DNA from 2 places in the Streptomyces sp. NPDC021020 genome. Region 2 is predicted to be linked to the other one. Evidence: riboswitches for the same ligand, from Rfam matches in the RefSeq annotation. Region 2 holds a riboswitch; the other holds the start of a gene.
The links. Region 2 has a riboswitch for ZMP and ZTP ahead of ACH4SL_RS06130 (phosphoribosylaminoimidazolecarboxamide formyltransferase). Riboswitches for the same ligand answer to the same signal wherever they lie in the genome.
Positions count from the first base shown of each region.

Region 1: linked by a shared signal. The riboswitch ahead of ACH4SL_RS32530 (glycine hydroxymethyltransferase) and the one ahead of ACH4SL_RS06130 (phosphoribosylaminoimidazolecarboxamide formyltransferase) in region 2 are both predicted to bind ZMP and ZTP.

Region 1 covers NZ_JBIRQQ010000013.1:178,723-183,499, reverse strand. The annotation lists gene ACH4SL_RS32530 (glycine hydroxymethyltransferase) at 154-1,605, opposite strand; ZMP/ZTP riboswitch at 1,627-1,729, opposite strand; gene ACH4SL_RS32525 (enoyl-CoA hydratase/isomerase family protein) at 1,863-2,858, shown strand; gene ACH4SL_RS32520 (class I SAM-dependent methyltransferase) at 2,949-3,689, shown strand; gene ACH4SL_RS32515 (LacI family DNA-binding transcriptional regulator) at 3,862-4,777, shown strand, end outside.
Region 2 covers NZ_JBIRQQ010000002.1:391,800-402,812, reverse strand. The annotation lists gene ACH4SL_RS06165 (maleylpyruvate isomerase N-terminal domain-containing protein) at 1-659, shown strand, start outside; gene ACH4SL_RS06160 (hypothetical protein) at 949-1,398, shown strand; gene ACH4SL_RS06155 (ankyrin repeat domain-containing protein) at 1,403-1,840, shown strand; gene alc (allantoicase) at 1,949-3,172, opposite strand; gene ACH4SL_RS06145 (AraC family transcriptional regulator) at 3,260-4,234, opposite strand; gene ACH4SL_RS06140 (anthrone oxygenase family protein) at 4,321-5,109, shown strand; gene ACH4SL_RS06135 (alpha/beta fold hydrolase) at 5,208-6,059, shown strand; ZMP/ZTP riboswitch at 6,121-6,206, shown strand; gene ACH4SL_RS06130 (phosphoribosylaminoimidazolecarboxamide formyltransferase) at 6,306-7,463, shown strand; gene ACH4SL_RS06125 (crotonase/enoyl-CoA hydratase family protein) at 7,745-8,557, opposite strand; gene ACH4SL_RS06120 (helix-turn-helix domain-containing protein) at 8,581-9,153, opposite strand; gene ACH4SL_RS06115 (AzlC family ABC transporter permease) at 9,231-9,941, shown strand; gene ACH4SL_RS06110 (AzlD domain-containing protein) at 9,938-10,261, shown strand; gene ACH4SL_RS06105 (phosphatidylinositol-specific phospholipase C domain-containing protein) at 10,470-11,013, shown strand, end outside.

The DNA.
Region 1 (4,777 bases), on a different contig from region 2:
CGCCGGCCGCCGCCCCGGGGTGTTGTTGCCCCCGCGCCGCCCCCCCCCCCGCGGGGCCCCGCGGCCCCCCCCCCCCCCCCGGCGGGGGGGCGCCCCCCCCCCCCCCCCCCCCCCCACACCCATGTCACGCTCGCGCGGCTGCGCGCCGCCGCGTCAGCTCAGGTCGATGCCCGGGTAGAGCGGGAAGCCGGACAGCAGGTCCGCCGCGCGCTTGGCGACCTCGTCGGCGACCGCGCCGTCCAGCACGTGGTGCGCCTTCGACAGCCCGCCCTTGGGCGCGGCCGCCGCCGTCGTCCCGGACAGCACGGTGTGGATCAGCCCGGCGATCTCGTCCATCTCCGGCGCGCCGAGGCCGCGGGTGGTGAGCGCCGGGGTGCCGATCCGGATGCCCGAGGTGTACCAGGCGCCGTTCGGGTCCTGCGGGACGGAGTTGCGGTTGGTGACGATGCCCGCGTCCAGCAGCGCCGCCTCCGCCTGCCGCCCCGTCAGCCCGTAGCCCGACACGTCGATGAGCACCAGGTGGTTGTCGGTGCCACCGGTGACCAGCTTCGCGCCGCGGTGGAGAAGGCCCTCGGCGAGCGACCGCGCGTTGTCGACGATCCGGTGCGCGTACGCGCCGAACTCGGGCCGGGAGGCCTCCGCGAGCGCCACCGCCTTCGCCGCCATGACGTGCGGCAGCGGGCCGCCGAGCACCATCGGGCAGCCCCGGTCGACGTGCTCGGCCAGGGTGTCGTCGCACAGCACCATGCCGCCGCGCGGACCGCGCAGCGACTTGTGGGTCGTGGTCGTCACGATGTTCGCGTGCGGCACCGGGTCGAAGTCGCCGGTCAGCACCTTGCCCGCGACCAGGCCCGCGAAATGCGCCATGTCGACCATGAGCGTCGCGCCGACCTCGTCCGCGATCTCCCGCATGATGCGGAAGTTGACCAGCCGCGGATAGGCCGAGTAGCCCGCGACGATGATGAGCGGGCGGAATTCGCGCGCGGTCTCGCGCAGCGCGTCGTAGTCCAGCAGGCCGGTCACCGGGTCCGTGCCGTAGCTGCGCTGGTCGAACATCTTGCCGGAGATGTTCGGCCGGAAGCCGTGGGTGAGGTGGCCGCCGGCGTCCAGCGACATGCCGAGCATCCGCTGGTTGCCGAATTCGGCGCGCAGCTGCGCCCAGTCCTGCTCGGACAGGTCGTTGACCTGCCGCACCCCGGCCCTGGCCAGGCCCGGGGTCTCGACCTTCTGCGAGAGCACCGCCCAGAAGGCCACGAGGTTCGCGTCGATCCCGGAGTGCGGCTGCACGTACGCGTGCGCGGCGCCGAAGACGCCGCGGGCGTGCTCGGCGGCCAGCGCCTCGACGGTGTCGACGTTGCGGCAGCCCGCGTAGAAGCGGCGGCCGATGGTGCCCTCGGCGTACTTGTCGCTGAACCAGTTGCCCATCGCCAGCAGCACGGCGGGCGACGCGTAGTTCTCGCTGGCGATGAGCTTGAGCATCTCGCGCTGGTCGGTGAGCTCACCGGCGATCGCGTCCGCGACCCGCGGCTCCACCCCCCGGATCACGTCCAGGGCACTGCGGAAGGCGATCGACTCGGTGCTGTACGGCTGCTCGGGCGCTGCCACGGCGGTCCTCCGGTTGGTCAACGGGACGGCCCAGGCGCACGGCACTTCGTTCTTCCGGATCTTTCCGGTCGAGCCGCTCCCCGATGGTTGACCCCATCCCAGCGCGCCAGTCACGGCTCCGCCCCGAGCCTACCAACCCCGCCCCGCGGCCACACCGGGGGCGCGGGCCGACCGCGCCGCCCGGGGGACCGGCACCGCAGCTCAGGGCGGAGGGCGGGCGGTGTTGGATGGGGGCGGACGACGGCGGAAGGAGCCGCATGACAGGCAGCAACGGGCCCGCACCGGTGCAGACCCGGGTAGGGGCGGACGGTACGGCGGTGATCGAGCTGGACCGGCCCGCCGCCCTCAACGCGCTGGACCTCACGATGGTCCGGCTCCTGACGCACGCCCTCGCGCGCTGGCGGGACGACCCGGCCGTCCGCTCCGTCCTGGTCGTCAGCACCTCGCCGAAGGCGTTCTGCGCCGGGGGCGACATCGTGGCGGTGCGGGCGGCGGGCGCGTCCGGCGACGGCGAGGCGGTGCGCGGCTACTTCACCGCCGAGTACGCCCTCGACGCGCTGATCGCCGGCTACCCGAAGCCGTACACCGCGCTGATCGACGGCTACGCGATGGGCGGCGGGCTCGGCATCTCCGTGCACGGGTCGGCCCGGGTGGTCACCGAGCGCGCCTCGCTCGCGATGCCGGAGACGGCCATCGGCTTCTTCCCCGACGTCGGCGCCAGTTACTTCCTGCCGCGCCTGCCGGACGCGTACGGCTGGTACCTGGGGCTGACCGGCGCGCGGATCGGCGGCCTCGACGCGGTGGCGTGCGGGCTCGCGACGCACCACGTGCCGGCGGCCGACCTGCCCGCCCTGCGGGCCGTGCTGACCGCGGGTGGCGCGCCCCCTGACGCGGTCCTGCGCAGCTTCGCGGCGCCCGTCCCGGAGCGCCCCGCGCACGCCGGCGCCGTGGCCCGCTGCTTCGCCGAGCCGGACCCGGCGCGGGTGCGGGCCCGGCTGGCGGCCGAGGCGCAGGAGCCGGAGTGGGCGCGGGAGACGCTCGCGCTGCTCGACGCCGCCTCGCCCGCGAGCCTCGCGGCCACCGCGGGCCTGCTGCGGGCGGGTGCGGGGTCGACGCTGGAGGAGTGCCTGGCGCGCGAACTGGAGCTGGCCTGCCGCACGGCGGTCAGCGCGGACTTCCAGGAGGGGGTGCGGGCCGCGCTGGTGGACAAGGACCGCACGCCGGTCTGGTCGACCCCGGTGCCCACATTGTAAGATGACGATGTCACTATACGGACGGCGCGCGTAGTGTTGCCGTCGGATCCGCCGTGCCGCGGCGGGACATGACCACGGAAGGGCCGCGCCATGCCTCGGGAATGGGACGCCAAGACCTACGACTCGCTGCCCCTGCCCCACCTGGGGTGGGGTCGCCGCACGCTGGGGCGGCTGGAGCTGCGCGGCGACGAGCGGGTGCTCGACGCGGGCTGCGGCACGGGGCGTGACACCGCCGGCCTGCTGGACCGGCTGCCGCAGGGGCAGGTGGTCGCCGTGGACGGATCCGTCCGCATGCTGGACCAGCTGCGCGAGCGGCTGGACGGCAGGCTGGACCGGGTCGAGGTCGTGCACGCCGACCTGACGAAGCCGCTGCCCTTCGACGGCGAGGTGGACGCCGTCTTCAGCGTCGCCGCCTTCCACTGGATCGAGGACCACGCCGCCCTCTTCGCCTCGTTGGCCGGGCGGATGCGCCCGGGCGCCCGGCTGGTCACCGAATGCGGCGGCCGCGGCAACATCGCGGCGGTCAACGCCGCCGTCGCCGACGTGAACGGCGAGGCCCGTGACGCATGGGAGTTCGCCGGCGTCGAGGACACCCGGCAGCGGCTGGCCGCCGCGGGCTTCACCGGCATCGAGGTGCAACTGCGGCCCGACCCGGCCCGCTTCGAGCCCGGCGAGCAGCTGGAGGCCTTCCTGGCCACCGTCGTGCTGGGCGCCTACCTGGACGCGATGGCCGAGGACGACCGCGAGCCGTTCGTGGCAGCGGTGGCCGCGCGCCTGGCCGAGCCGGTCGTCGACTACGTACGGCTGGAGATCGCGGCGACCCGCGGCTGACCGGGCGCGGGCCCCGGGCAGGGGCCGGCGGCGTCCCGGCAGCCGTGCCGGGCCGCCGCCCGCGTTGTTAAAGTATGGGCGCCGATCCCCCGATCACCCGTCAGCCTGCCCGCCGCCCGGCCAGCCGTAGCCGGCTCGCAGGTCCGCGGGCCGTCCGCCGTATCGAGGCCCCATGAGCCCCAAGAAGCGTCCCACCATCGCCGACATCGCCGAGGCCGCCGGCGTGTCCAAGGGCGCGGTGTCCTACGCGCTCAACGGCAAGGCGGGGGTCTCGGAGCAGACCAGGGCCAGGATCCTGGAGATCGCGGCGCGGATGGGCTGGCACCCCAGCAGCGCGGCCCGCGCGCTCTCCGACGGGCGCAGCGGCGCGATCGGCCTGGTGGTGGACCGCCCGGCGTGGGTGCTGGGCATCGAGCCGTTCTTCATGCAGCTCATCTCCGGTGTCGAGGCCGGTCTCGCCGCCACCGGCACCGCGCTGCTGCTCCAGGTCACCGACGACGCCAGGGCCGAGGAGGCGGCGTACCGCCGCTGGTGGGGCGAGCGCCGGGTGGACGGCGTGCTGCTGGTCGACCTGCGCGAGCAGGACGCCCGGCTCGGCCTCGTCGCGGAGCTGGGCCTGCCCGCCGTGGTGGTCGGGCACGCGCCGGAGTCCTCGGGGGTGCCCTCGGTGTGGTTCGACGACGGCGCGGCCGTGCGCGAGACGCTCGCGTACCTCGCGGCGATGGGTCACCGCAGGATCGCCCGGGTCGCCGGCCCCGCCGACTTCGTGCACACCCGTGAGCGCAGCGAGGCCTTCGAGTCCGCGGCCGCGGAGCTCGGCCTCGAAGGCGTGCCGTGCGTCTACACCGACTACTCCGGCGAGGCGGGCGCCCGCGCCACCCGGCGGCTGCTGTCCGGCTCGGCGCGGCCCACCGCGATCGTGTACGACAACGACGTCATGGCCGTCGCCGCGCTGAGCGTCACCCAGGAGATGGGCGTGCACGTCCCCGGTCGGCTCTCCCTCGTCGCGTGGGACGACAGCGAGCTGTGCCGGCTGGTGCACCCCGCGCTGACCGCGGTCAGCCGGCGGGTGATGGAGTACGGCGAGC
Region 2 (11,013 bases):
ACTGGACGGTGGCCGACCTGGTGGCGCACGTGGGGGCGACGCAACGGCTGTGGGCCGCGGTCGTCGCGGCGGGCCCCGCGCGGCGGCCGCCCGCCGGGGCGGAGGCCCCGCACCGCCCGCCCGCGGGCGAGCTGCTGGAGTGGTCGGCGGCGGGTACGGCGGCGCTGGTCGGGGCGCTGCGCGCCGCGGGGGCCGGGGCGCCGTGCTGGACGTGGTGGGCGGAGTCGGGGGCCCGCGCCACGGCGGGGGCGGTCGCGCGGCAGCAGGTGCGGGAGGCGGCCGTGCACGTACGGGACGCGCAGGAGGCCGCGGGGGCGGCCGAGCCGGTGCCGCCGGGGGTGGCGCTGGACGCACTGGACGAGCTGCTGCACGTCACCTTCGGCGCGCTGGACGGCTGGCCGGACTCCCCTGCCCGGGTCGCGCTGGTGGCGGACGAGGGCCGCGCCTGGACGCTGATACTCGACGCGACGGGCGCCTCGGCGGTCCGCGGCTCCGCCGGGGCGGGCCGCCCGGAGGCGGACGCGACGGTGTCCGCGCCCGCGAGCGACCTGCTGCTCGCCCTGCACCGCCGGCTGCCCTGGGACGGCGCGGGGCCGCTGCGGGTGACCGGGGAGGTGGCCCTGGTGCGGCAACTGGCGGTCTGGTCGCCGCTGGGCTGAGCACGTACCGTCCTGAACGGGGGTGATGTCCATGTCAGGACGGCACCGGCACACGGCCCCGATGGGCCGGGCGATCCTCTTGTCGTTACCCGCGGCCTGCCTGCTGCTCGCGGCGGGCTGCTCGGCGGGCGGCCACGGCGCCGCGCACGCCCCTTCGCCACCGGCGGCCTCCCCCGGCCCACCGGTCGGCAGCATCGCCCACCCACGGCCCGTGACCTGTGCAGACGGCCGCGCCACCGGGACGGCCCGGGGTACGGGTACGGGGATGGGCGCGGGTACGGGGGCGGGTATGAGCACAGGCGCCGGTACGAGCGCGGCCGGCACCGCGGACCGCTCGGGGGCGCCCACCGCGCCCGCCGCGACGGACGTCAGGGTCGGCCCGCTGACCCTGCGCGGCCTGCGCGCGCTGGCGGACGGCGACCAGAGCGCGTACGGCCTCCACGACTCGGACGGCTGGCATTACATGATCGGCGCCGTCCTCGGCAGCGGCGGCCCGGTCACCGTCGTGATCGGGCCCGAGCAGCGGGCCCGCGCGGGCCTGGAGTTCGGCGGGGACCAGGGCCTCGCGCCGACCCCCGCGGTGAGCTTCCAGGGCTGCCCCGGCGCTGTGACCTCCTTTCTGGGGGCCTTCTTCGTCGCGGGTGACGGGCGGGCGTGCGTGCCACTGGACATCCGGGCGGGGGACGGCGCGCCGCAGCGCGTGGTGGTCTCCTTCTTCGCCGGCCGCTGCCTAGTCTGACCCCATGAACGAGCCGACCCCCGGCCAGGGCCCCGCGCCCGCGGCCGACCAGGAGCCCGCGCACGACCCGGAGGTCCTGCAGCTCGCCTCCCAGGTCTTCGACCTGGCCCGGCAGGGCGACACCGACCGGCTCGCCGCCTACGTCGACGCCGGGGTCCCGGCGAACCTGACCAACGACCGCGGCGACACGCTGCTCATGCTCGCCGCCTACCACGGCCACGCGCCCGCCGTCCGGGCGCTGCTGGAGCGCGGGGCGGAGCCCGACCGCGCCAACGACCGCGGCCAGACCCCGCTGGCCGGCGCGGTTTTCAAGGGCGAGGACGACGTGGTCGCCGCGCTCGTCGAGGCGGGCGCCGACCCGGACGCGGGCGCGCCCTCGGCCGTGGACACCGCCAGGATGTTCGGCAAGGACGGGCTGCTGGAGCTGTTCGGCGCACGCTGAGCCGGAGCGGGGGCCCGCACCGGCCCTCGTCCGAGCGCCGCCGTCCGTCGTACGTCCGCGCGGCGGTCACCCGTACGTCCGCCGCCGGCGGTTCGGCGCCCGCGGCCGTCAGGAGAGCGCGGTGTGGCGGGCCGCGAGCCGCCGGGCGCCCTGCCCGGTCAGCGAGCCGTGCAGCCGCAGCCGGGCGACACCGCCGTCCGGGAAGATGTCGAGCCGGGCGTGGGTGGCGAGCACCGGGGCCGTCAGGAAGCGGTGGACGGTGTCCGGTTGCAGCCGCACCCGGTCCAGAAGCCGCGTCCAGGAGCCGCCGGTGCCGCCGTTGTCCCCGTTGCCGCCGTCCGGGGCGTCCTTGACCCACAGCTCGGCCCAGCCCGCGGCGTTGCCCTTCAGGCAGCCGGTGTCGATCTCGACGGCGCGTATCTCGCCCTGCTCCACGAGCCGGTAGCTGATCCAGTCGTGGCCGGTGTCGCGGCGGCGCCTGGTCTCCCACGCGTCGTCCATCCGCTGCGGGCGGCCGGGGAGCAGGGTGTTCTCGGGCGGCGAGTAGAAGCGGTCGGAGGCGTCCAGCACCGTGCCCCCGTGCTCCAGCGCCGCCAGGTCGAAGGTCCCGAGCGCCGCGAGCCACGCCGGGTCGGGCACCACCTCGCCGGGCACCCGCAGCCGGGCGACGCCCCCGTCCGGGTGCTGGCGCAGCCTCAGGTGGGTGAAGCGGCGCTCGTGGTGGACGGCGAAGACGTTCTCGGCGTGGCCGCCCACCGGCGCCCGGCCGATCAGCTCCGTCCAGCGCAGGCCCGGGTCGAGCAGCTCCTCCGGCGCGGCCGCCGGATCGGCGGCGACCGCGTCCACGGACACCGCCTGCGGGTGGTTGCCGCGGAAGTGCGCGGTGTCGACGACGACGGCGCGGACGACGCCCGGCGCGCCGAGCCGGACCAGCGCCCAGTCGTGGTCGCCGGGCTGCGGGTGCGGGAGGCCGGCGGAGGGGCCGCGCCGCCGCCGGGTCTCCCAGCCGTCCATGACCTTGCCCTTGTGACCGAAGCGCTCCGGTTCGAAGGCGGCGGGGGCGCGCAGCAGCAGATTCTCGCGCTCGGCGAAGAATTCGTCGCCCGCGGCCATGACCCCGGCGCCGAGCCTGCGGTCGGCGAGGTCCACGAGTCCCGCGAGCTCCGCGCGTGCTCGGGTGGCCGCGCGGTAGTCGGCGTAGGGGTCGCCGCCCGCGTACGGGCGGGCGTTGCCGGTGAAGCCGGTCAGGGCGGTGGATCTGCCCGCGGCGGCGCCTTCCGTACCGGCGGGCGCGCCCGCGTCCGTCCCCGATCCCGTGCCCTCTTGCGTCATGCCGTCCGGCCCCTTCCGTCGTGTCCGCTCGCTGGTCCGTGCTCCGTTGCGTGTGCTCGCTCGCGTGCTTTTGCGTGGCGCCGCGGGCTACGAGGCCGCCGCGGTGCGTTCCCGGTACTGCTGGGGGCTGACGCCGCGGACCCGTTTGAAGGCCGCGCTGAGCGCGAAGGGGCTGCCGTAGCCGACCCGGCGGGCCACCGCGGCGATCGTGGCGTCCGGCTCGCGCAGCAGGTCGGCGGCCAGCGCGAGCCGCCAGCCGGTGAGGTAGGCCATGGGCGGCTCGCCGACCAGTTCGGTGAAGCGGCGGCCGAGCGCGGCCCGGGAGACTCCGGTGCGCGCGGCGAGGTCCGCGACCGTCCAGGGGTGCGCGGGGTCGTCGTGCAGCAGCCGCAGCGCGGGCCCGACGACCGGGTCGGCCTGTGCGGCGTACCACGCGGGGGCCGCGGCCTCGGGGCGCGCGAACCAGGCCCGCAGCACCGCGATGAGCAGCAGGTCCAGCAGCCGGTCGAGCACGACCTCCTGGCCGGGCTCGTCGCGTACGACCTCGTCGTTGAGCAGTGCGGGCAGCGGGCTGGACCACGCCGCGGCGGGCAGCACCAGCACGCGCGGCAGCGCGGACAGCAGCCGGCCGCCGATCTCGCCGCCCATTTCGTACGTGCCGGTGACCAGGACGCCGCAGCCGGGCGGCAGTTGGCCGGGCCGGGCGGGGTCGGCGGGGGTGTCGCCCCAGGTACGCACCCCGAGGTCCATCCGCTCGCACAGCCCGACGCCGTCGGCGGTGGTGGACACCTGCCCGGGGTGGATGACGATCCGCGGCTCGGTGTCCGGGTCGCCCGCGATCGTGTACGGCTCGGGCCCGCGGACCACGGCGGTGTCGCCGGGGTGCAGCGGGCGCGCGGGGACGCCCTCGGTGCGTATCCACGCGTCGTTCTGCACGACGTGCACGAGCGTCAGCGGCGCCCGGTCGGCGATCCGCAGCGACCAGGGCGGGGTGAGGACGGAACGCAGCAGGAAGGCGCCGTGCGCGCGGGGACCGTCCAGCAGGCTGGCCAGGGCATCCATGCGCACAGCCTAGGCGTGGACGCACGCGTATGCGGGTGAGCTTCTCGGCGATGGCCGGGGGCGGGGCGCGCCGATTGACTGAGGTCATGACGCAGACGCCGCAGATGTCCCCGGGCCGGCCCGGCCCGTACACACCGCAGACGCCCCCCGCCCAGGGCGCCCCGTACACGCCCCAGACGCCCCCCGCCCAGGGCGCCCGGTCAGCCCCGCACATACCCCCGGCCCGAGCCCTGTACGCCCCGCAGCCGTCCCTGCCGCCGGGCGCCGCCCCGCACGCGCAGGCCGCGCCCGGCCCCTACGGCCCCGCTCCGCAGGGCGCCGCGCCCTCGCCCCGGCCCGACCGCCGCCCGACCACCCGAGGAGCTGCCGTGAACGGCACCCTGAGCGGCCTCGTCCTGCTCGCCGCGACCCTGACCACCGGCCTGATGGCCGGCCTCTACTTCGCCTTCTCGGTCGCCGTGATGCCGGGCCTCGGAAGATCCGGCGACCGCACGCTCGTGGAGGCGATGCAGCGCATCAACGTCGCGATCCTCAACGGCTGGTTCACCCTCGCCTTCGGCGGCGCCCTGGTGCTCGGCATCGTCGCGGCGGTGCTGCACCGCGGGGGCGAGGGGCGCCCGGCCCTGCCGTGGATCATCGCCGGCGTGGCGCTCTACGCGCTGTCGCTGCTGATCACCATGGGCTTCAGCGTGCCGCTCAACAACACGCTCGCGGACGCGGGCGCGCCCGGGCGCATCCACGACATCGCGGCGGTCCGGGCGCACTTCGAATCCGCGTGGATCCACTGGAACATCGCGCGGACCCTGGCCTCCACCGCCGCGCTGGGCTGCCTGGCCTGGGCGATGCGGGCGGCGGCCGGCGCCGGCCGGGCATGAGCCCCGGGAGGCCGGGCCCCGCGGCCCTCCCCCCGCGACGCGCCCCCGATCGTGGGCGATGCCCGCGGGGGCGCGACGCGGCGCCGACAATGGTCGGCATGACGATTCCTGATGCGCAATCACCTCGCACGGACGGCCCCGTCACCGCGGCGGTGTCGCTGCTGCCGCTGGACGGCGGCGGCATCCACGTCTGCCAGGACGGACCCCGCGACGCCCCGGCCCTGCTGCTCGTCCACGGGTCCGGGGCGTCCTCGATGTCCTGGCAGGCGATGGTGCCGTTCCTGGCCGCCGCCCACCGCGTCATCCGGATCGACCTGCTGGGCCACGGGCGGTCCGAGCAGCCGGCCGACGGCGCGTACGGCATCCCGGAGCAGGCGGACCGGGCGGCGCGGGTGCTGGAGCTGCTGGACGCCGGACCGGCTGTCGTCGTGGGCCACTCCAGCGGCGGCTACACCGGGGTCGCCCTCGCCGAGCGGCACCCCGAGCTGGTGCGCGCGCTGGTCCTGGTCAACACCGGCCCGCGCCGCGACGCCCTCGCCGCCCAGGACGCCGGGGCCGCCGCCGCGGAGGTGCAGTGGCCGCCGACCGACGAGCAGATCCGCGCCTTCTCCGGCGGCAGCTTCCCCGAGGGCAGCGACGCGCCGCGGATACTGGCCGAGGAACTGCGCCTGATGAGCTTCCGCTCCTTCCTCACGACCATGCGCGCCTCCTACGACTACCTGGCGGAGCAGCCGGTGCCGGAGCGGCTGGCGGCCCTCGGCACACCGGTGCAGGCGGTCTACGGGGAGCAGGACCGCCGCTGGGTGCCCGCGTCGTACGGCGACTACCGGGCGGTGCCCGGGGCCCGCGTCGATCCGCTGCCGGGTGTGGGGCACACGTCGATCCTGGAGGCGCCGGAGCGCGTCGCCGAGCTGGTGCTGTCCTTCGCGGCCGGGCTCGGGAGCCGCTGAGCGCGGCGCGCGATTCACAGCCGCGCTCCCCTGCCGGGCGGCGCGGGGCTCGGCTACAGTCGGCCCTGGCCGCGACTGGCGAGGGTGGGCCAACCACCGGGGAGCGGCCGTCCGTTCGCGTGAGCGTCGACCGCCTGGGCGCCTTCCGCCAACGCGGCCCGGCCGTCCTCCGTGCACCGTGCGTCCGTTTCGCTTCGGGCCCGGCACCGGGACACACCGCCGGGCTCCGAGCGAGGAGGCCTGCACGTGCAGTTGCGCTACGGGACGAACCCCCAGCAGACCGCGGCGAGCGCCGCTCCGGTGCGGGCGGGGGCATGGCCGCTGAGGGTGCTGGGCGGCGAGCCGTCCTACATCAACCTGCTGGACGCGCTGAGCGGCTGGCAGCTGGTCAGGGAGGCGGCGGGCGCGCTGGGGCGGCCGGCCGCGGCGTCCTTCAAGCATGTCTCGCCCGCCGGGGCGGCGCTCGCCGGGCCGCTGGACGCCGCCACCGCGGCCCTCTACCGCACCGACCCCGGCGCGGGCGCGCTGACCAGCGCCTACGTCCGGGCCCGGGACGCCGACCCGAAGTCCTCGTACGGCGACTTCGCCGCGGTGTCGCACCCGGTCGACGCGGAGCTGGCCGACCTGCTGGGCCATGTGGTGAGCGACGGCGTCATCGCGCCGGGCTTCGAGCCGGGCACGGTGGCCGCGCTGCGCCGCAAGAAGAAGGGCGCCTTCCTGGTGGTCGAGGCGGATCCGGATTTCGTCGCGCCGCCGCAGGAGGAACGCGAGCTGCACGGGCTGCGGCTGACGCAGGCGCGGGACGACGTGCCGCTGCACGCCGGGCTGCTGGACGACGTGGTGTGCGGTGGGCCGCTGCCCGCATCCGCCGCCGAGGACCTGCTGCTCGGTCTTGCCGTGGTGCGCTACACCCAGTCCAACTCGGTCTGCTACGTGCGGGACGGGGCCACGCTGGGCATCGGGGCGGGGCAACAGTCCCGGGTGGACTGCACCCGGCTGGCGGGCGCGAAGGCGGCACTGTGGTGGCTGCGCCGCCACCCGGCGGTGCGCACGCTGGACTTCCTGCCGTCCGTACGCCGTCAGGAGCGCGTCAACTGGCAGGTGCGCTTCATCGAGGGCGACATGACCGCGGACGAGCGGGCGCGCTTCGGCCGCGCGCTGGCCGCCCCGGCGGACGGCCTCGGCGCCGACGAGCGGCGGGCGTGGGCGGCGGGCCTGACCTCGGTCGCCTTCGCCTCGGACGGTGCGCTGCCCTTCCGGGACAACGTCGACCACGCCGCCCGGCACGGGGTGCGCTGGATCGCCGAGCCGGGCGGCTCGATCCGCTCGGGCGACGTCGCCGACGCCTGCCGCGAGCACGGCATCACCCTGGTCCACACCCGGCTCCGGCTCTTCCGCCACTGACGCTGCCGCGGACGGGGCGGGGCGGCCCCCGGGACACGCGCGACTCCCTGCCCGGACAGAGGCAGCCCCTCGGGCCGGGCGGGGCCCCGGGCGTGGGCAGGGACGGTCCCGACCCGGACGGGGGGCGATCCCGACCTGGACGGGGGCACGGCCCCGGGCGCTGGGGCTGCCCCTGCGCAGGGCCCGGGGCCGGGCCGAGGCAGCTTCGAACACGGGTGGGGCGGCCGCGGCTCCGGGAGGGGTCCGGGCGTTCCCGGGACGGGTCAGCCGTCTCAGCCGACTCAGCCGTCGAACGCGCCGTGCCGCCCCTCGCCCGCGGTGAAGCGGGCCACGCCCCGCGACGCCTCGGCCAGCGAGATCCGCCCGTGCGCCAGTTCGACGGCCAGCGCCTCGGGCTCCGGCAGGCCCTCCTGCTCCAGCAGGGCCAGCCGGTCCTGGCGCAGGCACACCTGCGGGAAGGCGGCGATGTCGGCGGCCAGTCGCTCGGCCGCCTCGCGCGCGGTGCCGTCGGGCACGACGCGGTCGGCCAGGCCGATGGCCAGCGCCTCCGCCGCGTCCACCGGGCGGCCGGTGAGCACCAGGTCCATGGCCCGGCCCGCGCCGACGAGCCGGGGCAGCCGCACCGTACCGCCGTCGATCAGCGGGACGCCCCAGCGGCGGCAGAAGACGCCGAGGACGGCCGATTCCTCGACGACCCGCAGATCGCACCACAGGGCCAGCTCCAGCCCGCCCGCCACCGCATGGCCCGCGACGGCCGCGATCACCGGCTTGCCGAGCCGCATCCGGGTCGGCCCCATCGGCCCGTCGCCGTCGGGGTCCGGTGCGCCCGCCGGGTCGGTGACGCGGTTGCCGCGGGCGGTGCCGATCGCCGTGAGGTCGGCACCGGAGCAGAACGTGCCGCCCTCGCCCCAGAGCACGGCGACCGACGCGTCCTCGTCGGCGTCGAAGGCCCGGAAGGCGTCGGCCAGCGCGCGGGCGGTGGGGCCGTCCACCGCGTTGCGCACCGCGGGGCGGGACAGCACGACCGTGGTCACCGGACCGTCGCGCTCGCTGCGTACGGCGGGCTGCTCCCGCTCCTCGGACTGCTCGGGCACGGCGGCTCCCTGCGCTCGGCGGGTCAGCGGTGCTCCTGGACGAGCACCGCCGAGGTGCCCGGCTCCAGGGCCCGGAAGACATGGGCGAGGTCGCCCGGATAGGCGATGTAGTCGCCCGGCCCGATCTCCACCGGCTCCTCCGCGACGCCGACGAGCGCCCGTCCGGTGCTGAGCACCACGTGCTCCACGACCCCCGGCATGTGCGGGTCGGACTCCCGTGCGCTGCCGGGCTGGGCGGTCACCAGGTAGATGTCGCGCCGGATGCCGGGCGGCGACGAGGCGAGCAGCACCGCGACGTACTCGGCCCGCTCGGCGGCGAACGCCGGGCCCTCACCGGCCCTGATGACCTGCACCTGGGGCCGCGGCGGCTCCACGAGCTGGGCGAAGGGCACGTCGAGGGTGACGCTGAGCGCCCACAGCGTCTCCACGCTGGGGTTGCCCGTGCCCGACTCCAGCTGGGACAGCGTCGACTTGGCGATGCCGGCCCGCCGTGCGACCTCCGCCAGGGACAGCCCGGCCCGCCGCCGCTCGCGCTGCAGCCCGGCCGCGATCACGTCCAGCGGCGGTCCACCGCGCGGGGACCCGTCCTGCGCCACATCCGCTCCTTCGTTCGCCCTATCGGTCGATGTGTTCGCCTTGACGAACGCCACCCTGGTGTTCAGTATAGGCGGGGATGCGTTCGATACAACGAACAAGACGGCTCCCCTTCCCCCAAGTCCCCGGCCTGGCCCGGGACATCGCCCTCGTCTGCGCCGCCGACGCGGTGGTCGGCGTGTCCTTCGGCGCCCTCTCCGTCAGCCTCGGGCTGCCGCCCTGGCTTCCCGTACTGCTGTCCGTGGTCGTCTTCGCGGGCGCGGCGCAGTTCCTCTTCGTCGGCCTGGTGGCCTCCGGAGGCAACCCGATCGCCGCGGTGGCCGCCGGGCTCCTGGTCAACGCCCGCCACCTCCCCTTCGGCTTCGCCGTGGGCGACGCCCTCGGCGCGGGATGGCCGCGCCGGATCGCCGGCAGCCACCTCATGGTCGACGAGACCGTGGCCTTCACCCTGGCGCAGCACGACCCGCTGCACCGGCGAACCGCCTACTGGCTGTGCGGCACCGGCCTCTTCGCGAGCTGGAACGCCGGAGTGCTGCTGGGCGTCTACGGCGGCCACGCCCTGCACGACACCGATGCCCTCGGCCTCGACGCGGCCTTCCCCGCGGTGCTGGTCGCCCTGCTGCTCCCGTCCCTGCGCACCGCCGGCACCCGCCGGGCGGCGCTCACCGGCGCGCTGGTCGCCCTCGCGGCCGCACCCTTCCTGCCCGCCGGGCTGCCCGTCCTGCTCGCCCTCGCGGGTGTCGCCGCCGCCGAGCACCGTCGCCCCGCCACCCCGGAGGGCGCCCGGTGAGCGGCAGCGCCCCGCTGCTCGCAGCCACCGCCGTGCTCGGCGCGGGCACCTTCGCCTTCCGCTTCGCCGGACCCGCGCTGCGCTCCCGCGTCACCCTGCCGCCCGCGCTCGAACGCCTGCTGGCGACCGCCGTGGTCGTCCTGCTCGCCGCACTCGTCGCCACCTCGGCGCTCACCGACGGGCACGCCCTGGCGGGCCCGGCCCGGCCCGCGGGTGTCGCCGTCGGCGCGCTGTGCGCCTGGCGCAAGGCCCCCTTCCTCGTCGTCGTCCTCGCCGCCGCGGCAGCCACCGCCGCACTTCGCCTGCTCTCCGTCCCCTGACCGCGCTTCCACTCCTTCCGCCGTCGCCCACCGCGCCGTCGCCCACCGCGCCGCCGCCCGCCGCGCCTCCGTTCAGCGCACTTCGCCGGAGAGTTGGCCGAACTCGGAGGCGACAGCAGGAATGCAGGTCGTGTTACGTGTCATGTCTCCGTCGATTCACGCCCGGACGTCACCGTCCTGACGGAGAGCCATCCCCACAGGAGGACACGTGACCGGTCCGCTCACCCGCCGCCTTCCGCTCCGCCGCGCCACCGCGCGGGCAGGACGCGCCGCCCTGCTCGGCGCGCTCGCGGCGTGCCTCGCCCTCACCGCCACCGGCCCGGCCGCGTCGGCCGCCGACACCGGGGCGCTGCCGCTGTCCGGCGCCACCACGTCGGGCCTGCACAACAGTTACGATCCCGCCTCCTTCAGCTATCTCGCCCAGGCACTCGACACCGGCACCTCGATGATCGAGCTGGACGTCTGGGACGATTTCGTCACCCAGGAGTGGAAGGTCAGCCACTCCAACCCGCTGGGCAACAGCAACAACTGCGTCAACGCCACCTCCGCCTCCCAGCTCTACTCGGGCGGCGCCAACAAGGACCTGGAGAGCTGCCTCGACGACATCCGGGTGTGGCTGGGCGCCCACCCCGGCCACGGCCCGCTGTTCGTCAAGCTGGAGATGAAGGCCGGCTTCCAGGCGACCTTCGGCATGAGCCCGGCCAAGCTCGACCAGTCGATCAGCGCCCACCTCGGCAGCCTGGTCTTCAAGC